DNA from 2 places in the Polaromonas aquatica genome. Region 2 is predicted to be linked to the other one. Evidence: predicted binding sites of a transcription regulator. Region 2 holds the regulator's gene; the other holds the start of a gene.
The links. The regulator FliA, encoded in region 2, starts transcription of late flagellar genes. The targets are predictions, from matches to a motif close to CTAAAGTTTNNNNNNNNNNNGCCGNTA.
Positions count from the first base shown of each region.

Region 1: a site for FliA is predicted at 2,230-2,256, ahead of ACFQND_RS14045 (flagellin N-terminal helical domain-containing protein). Genes of this name have one in related genera too.

Region 1 covers NZ_JBHSRS010000076.1:14,923-19,308, reverse strand. Annotated here, with positions in the region: gene ACFQND_RS14050 (flagellar protein FlaG) at 1-297, opposite strand, end outside; gene ACFQND_RS14045 (flagellin N-terminal helical domain-containing protein) at 494-2,128, opposite strand; gene fliE (flagellar hook-basal body complex protein FliE) at 2,455-2,772, opposite strand; gene fliF (flagellar basal-body MS-ring/collar protein FliF) at 3,074-4,386, shown strand, end outside.
Region 2 covers NZ_JBHSRS010000074.1:25,229-29,614, forward strand. Annotated here, with positions in the region: gene flhF (flagellar biosynthesis protein FlhF) at 1-1,386, shown strand, start outside; gene ACFQND_RS13700 (MinD/ParA family ATP-binding protein) at 1,397-2,095, shown strand; gene ACFQND_RS13705 (RNA polymerase sigma factor FliA) at 2,149-2,892, shown strand; gene ACFQND_RS13710 (flagella synthesis protein FlgN) at 2,968-3,426, opposite strand; gene flgM (flagellar biosynthesis anti-sigma factor FlgM) at 3,423-3,710, opposite strand; gene flgA (flagellar basal body P-ring formation chaperone FlgA) at 3,794-4,386, opposite strand, start outside.

The DNA of each region.
Region 1 (4,386 bases), on a different contig from region 2:
AGGCATCTGGCGAATCGTCTCGCCCGTTTCCTTGTCAATCACCTTGACGACCATCTTGTCGGTGTCTTCGTCCACCTCAAACTCCAGGCCAATCGCCTTGAGCGAGGCATTGACTTCACGCAAGGCACTTTCGGTTTGCACCGGTGTGGCGTCCTGCACGGCGTCGGTGGCGCTCAAACCAGCCACGCCGTTCAAGCCACTCACCCCATCCGCCTTTTGCGGTGCCCCGTTGTTGGCTGAAGGCCCTGCCACCGTCGAAGCTGAGCCTCGGGCCACCGCCGAAATTGCGCTATCCATCATTTTTCTTATCTCCAGAATTCTTCACTGTCCACTGGCCTCTCTGCGCGGCGTCAAACAGCCAGGCCTGAATACCAGTGGACAGTGCAGGCAGCCTCGCAGCCGCCTGACACTGTCGTGGTGGCTCGCAACCAGGGTTGCAAACCACCTTTGAAACACCTCTTCAGATCGCAAGAGGTATCCGTCCACCAAGCGATTAACGCAGGAGGGACAACACGCCTTGCGTGGTCTGGTTGGCCTGGGCCAACACCGAGGTGCCAGCTTGTTGCAGGATCTGTGCACGCGTCATGTTGGAAACTTCAACGGCGTAGTCAGCATCTTCAATGCGCGAACGCGAAGAAGACAGGTTGGTCACCGTGGTACCCAGATTGGCGATCACCGAGTCAAAACGGTTTTGCACCGCACCCAGCGAGCTGCGCAGGGCGTCCACTTTGGACAGGGCAGCATCCAGCGCCTTCAAAGGATCGACCGTTGCGGTGGAGTCGCTGACAGTTTTCGTGGTCAGCTTGCCGGGTTTTGTGGAATCGGCAAACACCTGGTTTGCAAACGCGTCGGTGACAACACCGTTGGCGTTCAGCTTCAGCGTTTCCAGTGCGGTGGTCGTCAGACCGCTGGCACCCATGAAAGCACCCGTCAGGGCGCCGCCGGCGACTGCGGTGTAATCAACACCAGCGCTGGTAGCGGCGTCGAAGTCGACGGTGCCACCGGTGGTGGTCAGCTTGGCAGCAACGACGGCAGACGAAGCCGTCTCACCGGCCACGGTGAACGTGGCGCCAGCCGAGGTGTAGGTCGCGCCGGTTGCGCCGACCTTGATCGTGTCGCCAGCCTGCATACCAGTTGCAGCAGCAGTCAACGCCGTGACGGTAGCAGCCGTGGAAGCCGTGCCGGTCTTGGTCAGATTCTTCGTTGCATCAAAGTACAGGGCGGAGCCGTCGTTCGCATCGGTCAAGGCGCCATTGCTGTCAATCTTGACGTCTTGCGACTTGCCACCGATGGTGACGGTAGCGGTCACGCTGCCGCCGACTGGTGGGGTCAGCGAGGCGTTCGTCGCAGCAAGCGTACGGGCGCTATCGGCCACAGCGTAGTTCTTGGTTGCAGCGTTGTAGGTGAAGGTTTCCGTGCCTACAACAACCACGCCTTTGTCCTGCATCAGGGCCAGGGCGTCTTTTGCCACAGCGCCATTGGCCGCTGCCGTCAGGGTACGGTCGTAAGACGTCACGCCGCCAGCAGTTCCCGTGGAAGCAAAACCTGCGACCAGCAAATCGGTTGCCGTGGCAGCCTTGTTGGCGGCGCCCTTGCCGTCGACGTTGAAGCCTTCGAGGCCCAGGGTCTTGGCGCTGATTTCTTTCAGGTCGATGTCGATGGTCTGGCCGTCGTTGGCGCCAACCTGAACCGTCAGCTTGCCAGCGTCAGCCGACAGCACTTTCACGCCGTTGAACTGGGTCTGTTCCGACACGCGGTTGATTTCGTCAAGGCGCAGGCCGATTTCATCCTGGATCGACTTCAAGTCGCTGCTGGAGTTGGTGCCGGTGGCAGCTTGCACAGCCAGTTGACGAACGCGCTGCAGGTTGTTGTTGACTTCGGTCAACGCGCCTTCAGTCGTCTGGGCGATGGAGATGCCGTCGTTGGCGTTACGCGTGGCTTGTGTCAGGCCCTTGATGTTGGCGGTGAAGCGGTTGGCAATGGCCTGACCAGCTGCATCATCCTTGGCGCTGTTGATACGCATGCCGGAAGACAGGCGCTCAATCGCCGTGTTCAAGGCCGACTGCGATTTGTTGAGGTTGTTCTGCGTGAGCAGGGAAAGGGAATTGGTATTAATGACTGATGCCATGAGGACTCCTGAATACAAAAAAAGGTTTGTAGACTCCGGCTAACTCGCCGTCACGTTGGCCTTGCTTGCTGAAACAGTTTGCAAGCCCCCGTTATTCAGGATATCGGCCGGTGCGGGAAAAACCTTTAGGGCCTTTCTGCAAAAAGTTGGCGCTCCACCCGACAACCCGGCCACCGCTCCGGCCCACACCGCCCCTATCCCGGCAAGACAAGCACCAAGTGGACCAGGCAACCACATCATTACCATCAACCCGAAATTTTCAATGAAATTGGCCTGTAGCCCCTGAATAAAGGGCGCAACCAGCTATCAATAAAGGAGCACGCCATTCAGGCAGGCATGTTCATGATTTCCTGGTAAGCCTGAACTATCTTGTTGCGCACCTGCAGGCCGGTTTGAAAGCCGATGCCGGCTTTTTGCAGATCCACCATCACATCATTGAGCGCCACGCCGGGCTTGCCCAGCTCAAACGCTTCGGCCTGCGCAGATGCGCTTTGCTGCGCGTCGCTGATGCGGTCCAGTGATTTTCTCAACTCACCGGCAAAACCACCGACAGGCACATCCCCGCCGGCCGCCGCGGGGCCCTCCATCATTGGAGCAAGCGCCCGCATTTGCTGCAAAACAGATTCGATTGACGCAATCGCCATATTTTTTCTCCGGCGCAGACGCGCCCATGTTTGATACTGACTGTCACTGATTCAGGGCCTGAAGCGTACCAGCCACCCCGCCCCGGCATCACGTCAAAAGACGGCAAAACCCCCGGTTATTCGCCCGATCAAGGGCCACACCGCGCTTGGACAATCACTCGCAAGGCTGGGGGTGCCTGGACCGGGATTGCCGGGCCAGCCTCTTGCCCTTCTCTATTAGCAATAACTGTCGTATGTCATCAGTCGTTTTGCCGCGCAGGCACCGATCACCCGCGCGCTATAGCGCCATGCAGGTGAACACATGAGTGCCACCGCATCAGTCGCCAACACGGCAAAGCCCGGAATCCGGCCTTTGCTGGAGCAGTTGCGCGCCAACCCGAAATTACCCTTGATGATTGGCGCCTCGGCCGCCGTGGCTGTTGCGGCCGCACTGCTTCTCTGGAGCCGTGCGCCTGACTATGGCGTGCTGTACAGCAATCTGTCGGACCGTGATGGTGGCGCGATCATCGCCTCGCTCCAGCAGATGAACATCCCGTACAAGTTCGCCGAGGGCGGCGGCGCCTTGCTGGTGGCGGCCAACAAGGTACCCGAGGCACGCCTGAAGCTGGCCTCCCAGGGCCTGCCCAAGGGCGGCACTGTCGGCTTTGAACTGATGGACAACCAGAAGTTCGGCACCAGCCAGTTTGCCGAACAGGTCAACTACCAGCGTGCGCTGGAAGGCGAGCTGGCTCGCTCCATCAACTCCATCTCGGCCGTCGAATCGGCGCGTGTGCACCTGGCCCTGCCCAAACCGTCCCTGTTTGTACGCGAGCAGAAAAAACCCAGCGCCTCGGTGGTTTTGTCACTGCACCGAGGGCGCAGCATAGACGAAGGCCAGATCAGCGCCATCGTGCACCTGATCTCCAGCAGCGTGCCTGAGCTCTCAGCCAAAAGCATTACCGTGGTGGATCAGGCCGGTAACCTGCTGTCGGCCGCCAATGCCGGTACACGGGGACTGGATGTCAGCCAGCTGAAATACACGCAAGAGATCGAGCAAGGCTATATACGCCGCATTGAGGCCATCCTGTTGCCCATCGTCGGTGCCGCCAATGTGCGCGCCCAGGTGGCGGCCGACATTGACTTCTCGACCGTCGAGAACACGGACGAAAAATACCGTCCGAACCAGGAACCGGGCAGCGCGGCCATTCGCAGCCACCAGTCCAGCGAGTCCAGCCAGCAAGGCACGACGCCGCCTGGCGGCGTGCCGGGCGCACTGACCAACCAGCCACCGGTCAACCCTGTGGCCCCTATCGTCAACCCTCCGGCACCAGCCCGCCCAGGCACACCAGCCGCAGACCAGCTCAGGATGAGCACGGAGCTGGCCGCAACAAGTGCGGGCCTGGCACCGCGTGTGGCCTCGGGTTCGGGTCGCAAAGACTCCACCACAAACTATGAGCTGGATCGCTCCATCCGCCATACCCAGCAAGCGGCCGGTGGTGTCAGGCGCCTGTCGGTGGCGGTTGTCATCAACTACCGAAACACCGTCGGTGCCCAGGGCAAGCGCGGGGCGCAGGCGCTGTCAGCCACAGAATTGACGCAGATCAACAACCTGGTCAAGGAAGCCATGGGCTATAG
Region 2 (4,386 bases):
TTGATAGATACGGTTATCCGTCACCAGTTGCCCGTGCACTACATTTCCAGCGGGCAGAAAGTACCAGAGCATCTGATGCTGGGTGATCGCAATGTACTGATCGACAGCGTTTTTCAAGCTAAAAGCAAAAGCTCCCTGTTTGTGCCCGGCGAGGCCGACCTTGCTGAAGAAACGGCTGTTTCCAGAAAAGGTGCGGAGCTGGCCGCGGCCGAAGCCGTCAGCGAACGCCTGCGATCGCAATGCCAGCAACTGATACGGACCCTGGCCCACAACGCACAGGAGTTGACCTCGAATGCCGCCGCACTTGCCGGCGGCCAGATCGGGTTTGACGACACCCGCCTGCTCTGGCGCACACTTGCTGACGAGCGGGCCGGCAAGGATGCTATTGAGCAAATGCTTGCATCACAGGTGAGCGCAGATATAAAGACCCACTGCAGCGACCATCTGCTGGTGGCTGCGGGCGAGGTTCGCCCGACACTGGATGCCGGCGCCGATTCAGCCATGACAGTCGGCGTCCTGCTGTCGGATCGCACTGGCCAGCCTTTCGCCGCGGTGCCTCAGCACGAGATGGGCGGTTCACTGATTCCGGGCATGCCTATGCCCGGGTGGTTGCGTCCAGCAAGCTGTGCCGATAGATCCCCGGTTCACCTCCTTGCCCACCTGCCTGCATACGGTGTGATCCAGGCCTTGCACGCCACTGGCGTCCACTGGGCTGCGAGCGCGGCCGCTGCGCTTCGCGTGCTTGTCCCTGGAGACGAAGCGCCGAAAACCTTGCTCAAGCTTGCTGCGGCGCTGTCCTTCAGCGGCGTGGAGCCGGTTTTGTACAAAAAGAAGACCGCGTTGTTGTCGGTGGCCGAAATGACGGTTGCCCTGTGCGTTGACTCAAAATTCAACGGCACCGGAGGTGGGCTGGTCTCTTCGCCGTTGCGTTGCGTCGTGACTCGCCTGGTTGACATCGATACGGGAAAGGTATTGCGGCTCGGGTATCTGCTCGCCAGCCCTGAAGTAAAGGCAACCGCGTTGCAGATGGCGCAATGGCCGGCCTGGCGGGCCACTGCTGATGCGTACTTCAAGCTCCTCGGCCAAAACCTCCAGCAGCTTGGTGATGTAAGTGCTTTCGGGGAGCTCGCTCCGTCCAAACGCTTGCTGGTGGCTGGTCAGGCGTCAACCACGATATTCAGGCTTCAACAGGCTAAAGGTACCTGGCCAGAAACGGCGCGCAAGGTCCTGGCTCAATTGGCCGGACGTTCTGTTCGTGCTGATAGGGCAATTCCCGGCACAGCTCTTTTTGAAGGCTTGGGGAAACTCTTTGTGCTTCTGGATGCGATGGACACCGGGGATGCGGCGGTACCGGTTTCGTCCGGCGCTGCATCGGTGCAGGGTTAGGTTATTCAGAATGCGAAAAGTAGTTGGTGATCAGGCCGATGGCCTGCGGCGGCTGATGTCCAGCAGCCCCGGAAGGCTGGTCGCACTGGTGGGGTGTGAGCCTGCCGTATGCATTGCTGACGTCGCCTCAAACCTGCGAGCTGCGCTTGTGTTGCAGGGGCGTGAGGTGCATTTGCTGGACGAACACCAGGAAGTGAATCAGGCGCGCTGTCGTTCGCATGAGCACCTGACATTGATCAATGCCGTACTTAATGGGGATGGCGCGCTGTCTGCTGCGGCAGCAAAAGCCGATGATGTTCTTGTGGTTCTGCAGGCCAATGCCGCGTCCATCATGCAGGCTTATGCCTGCATCAAGAGACTGCACTATGCACATGCCTTGCAGCGGGTTCGTGTCATGGTCAACCAGACCGCAGATGCGGTTGCGGCGAAACGGGTTTTGGCCAATCTGGCGGACACCGGTAGCCGCTACCTTGCGGTGGCGCTGGAGCCTGCCGGCTGGGTAAGGGCCGATCCATTGGTGCTTCAGGCGCAACGGCTGAACCTGACGGTGGTTGAAGCATTTCAGAGCAGTCCAGCCGCAAGCGATTTTCGCCAGCTGGCCGCTGACCTGTTGCACTGGCCCCATAAGCCATCGGCTGGCAGATCACTGCCGTTGCAGCCCGGCATCGCTACCCGTCAGGAAGCCCATCCTGTAGCGGGGATGCACTGATGCATCTGACAAACGCTGAGTGATCGATCGCCAAGAAAACGGGAACCTTTTCAATGTACACATCACAGGGAAAAATCACCAGCTCCGGCTCGTCGGACTTGCTGACGCAGTATGCGCCGCTGGTACGTCGCCTGGCCTTGCAGTTGATCGCAAAGCTGCCTGCCAGTGTTGATATGGATGACCTGATTCAGGCCGGCATGCTGGGCCTGCTGGATGCCGCCAAACGCTATCAGGACGACCAGGGGGCCAAGTTCGAAACGTACGCCAGTCAGCGTATTCGCGGCGCAATGCTGGATGAGCTGCGTGCCAATGACTGGGTGTCGCGTGGTTTGCGGCAGTCTTCGCGCAGTGTTGCGGCGGCGGTCCAGGTTCAGGAGCAAAGGCTGGGGCGCGCACCTACGGAGGGAGAAATAGCCGGTGAATTGCAGTTGCCGCTGGAGGCATATCAACAGCTGCTTCAGGAAATTCACGGGTGCCAGTTGGTCTATTACGAGGACTTCGATCGCAGTGACCAGGAAAACAGTTTTCTTGACCAGCAAGCAAGGGGGGCAAATGGCGATCGCCGTGATATCAGCGATCCGCTGAGCCAGTTGCTCGAAAGCGGTTTGCGGCATCGCCTGGTACAGGCGATCGAGGCGATTCCGGAGCGTGAACGCCTGCTCCTTAGTCTGTATTACGAGCAGGAACTGAACCTGCGTGAAATTGGCGCTGTAATGGAGGTCAGCCAGTCACGTGTTTGCCAGTTGCACAGCCAGGTGATCAGCCGTTTGCGCGGGATTCTGGCCGAGATACTGTAGCTCGTAAACGGGGATGGGCCTGCCTGCGCAGGCGGAAATGCCTGAGCGGGGGCATGATTGCCCCCGGGTGGGTGCTTACCCCAGGGCGAGGCTGTTGCCGCTGTTGCTTCCGGTGTGGTGAGCGCCATTCGCCCCGTACAGCGGTTGACCGCCCGCGTGCAGGAAGCTGATGGCCTGCCGGGTGAAATCCAGGTGCGTGTGGATCATTACGCCATTGCGGTAGTTGTGCTCGTGGGCCAGCGCTGCGCGCGTCAGTAACTTATTCCAGGTGTCTTGCAGCAACTTTCCGCCAGCGTTTGCAGCAGCCTCTGCGCCGTTGCGGTCCGCCGTATATCCGAGTTTTACCAGCTCGATTTCGCGTTGGCGGCTAAAGAGTGCGATCTGGTCTGCGAGTTGCGCCTTGCGCTCGGTCAGTCCTGGCAGGCAGGCGAAGTTACCCTGGGTCATGGCACTTGCTTCCTGATCCAGCAACTCGAGGAATTCCCCAATGGCCGCGCATTCCCGGGTCAGGTGATTCAGCAATAACTGGCTCATGGCGTATTTTTGTTTTTCAGCAAGTCATGCACGGTGGCCAGCAGGCCGTCCGCGATTTTTTCGGCATTCACCTGGTAGTGGCCGGCGCTGATGCTTTCCCGAATACGCGCCACACGTGCGGCATCAAAGTCACCATTGGTAGAGGGCAGCAAGGGCGTAGGCGTGGCCGGCCGGGCCGCCTGGGCGGTTTCCGCTGCCATGGCCGCTGCGCCGGCCTTCGCTGGTGCCGTGGCGGACGTACCCGCCAGGCTCTTCAGAAATGTAACGTTTTGATCGATCTTCATGGTGTTTCCTCGGGGAGCTCTCTCCCATATAACGGTTGCTCAGTACAGAACTTTAGGAAAGAACCCAAAAACTGCCGGGTAAATCAGTTCGACCGCTCGACGATGCCGTCTGGGCGAAGGACGCCGCTCAATAATTGCCCACCCTGGATTTTGACCTGAACAAGCGAACCCGCTGCGGCATCCGTCATGGCTCTTCCCTCGGTGCTCACCACAAAACCAGCGCCCTGCGTGACAACCTTGATGTTTTGACCCTGACGCACGATGGAGTTGCCTCGCAGGAACTCCCGCCGCACGGGAGATCCTGAAGCAATTCTGTTTGAGGCTATGACGCCGTTCAGTTGCGATGAATCGACAACGACGCTGGCAGGCAGTTTGGTGAGGTCGCCTTCGCGCCGCTCTGTGTCGGCAGGCGCCAGTGCCTGACCGGCATCAATCTGGCGTGTACTTGCGTAATAGGTTCCCACGACCTTGACGTAGGCGGGAACGTAGCGGGTCCAGGGCTGAGCTGTGTTGCACCGGACCCCGACGGATGTGCGTCCCCAGGGACGAGCGCCAGCAGGTAGAAACGGTTCGAGAGCCTCGCATGGCGGCAGCGCGCCTGACTGGGGGGTGTCAATGGTGATGCTGACCCGACCTGGCAGGCCGGCGGTCTGATTCAACAAGAACTGTTCGATAA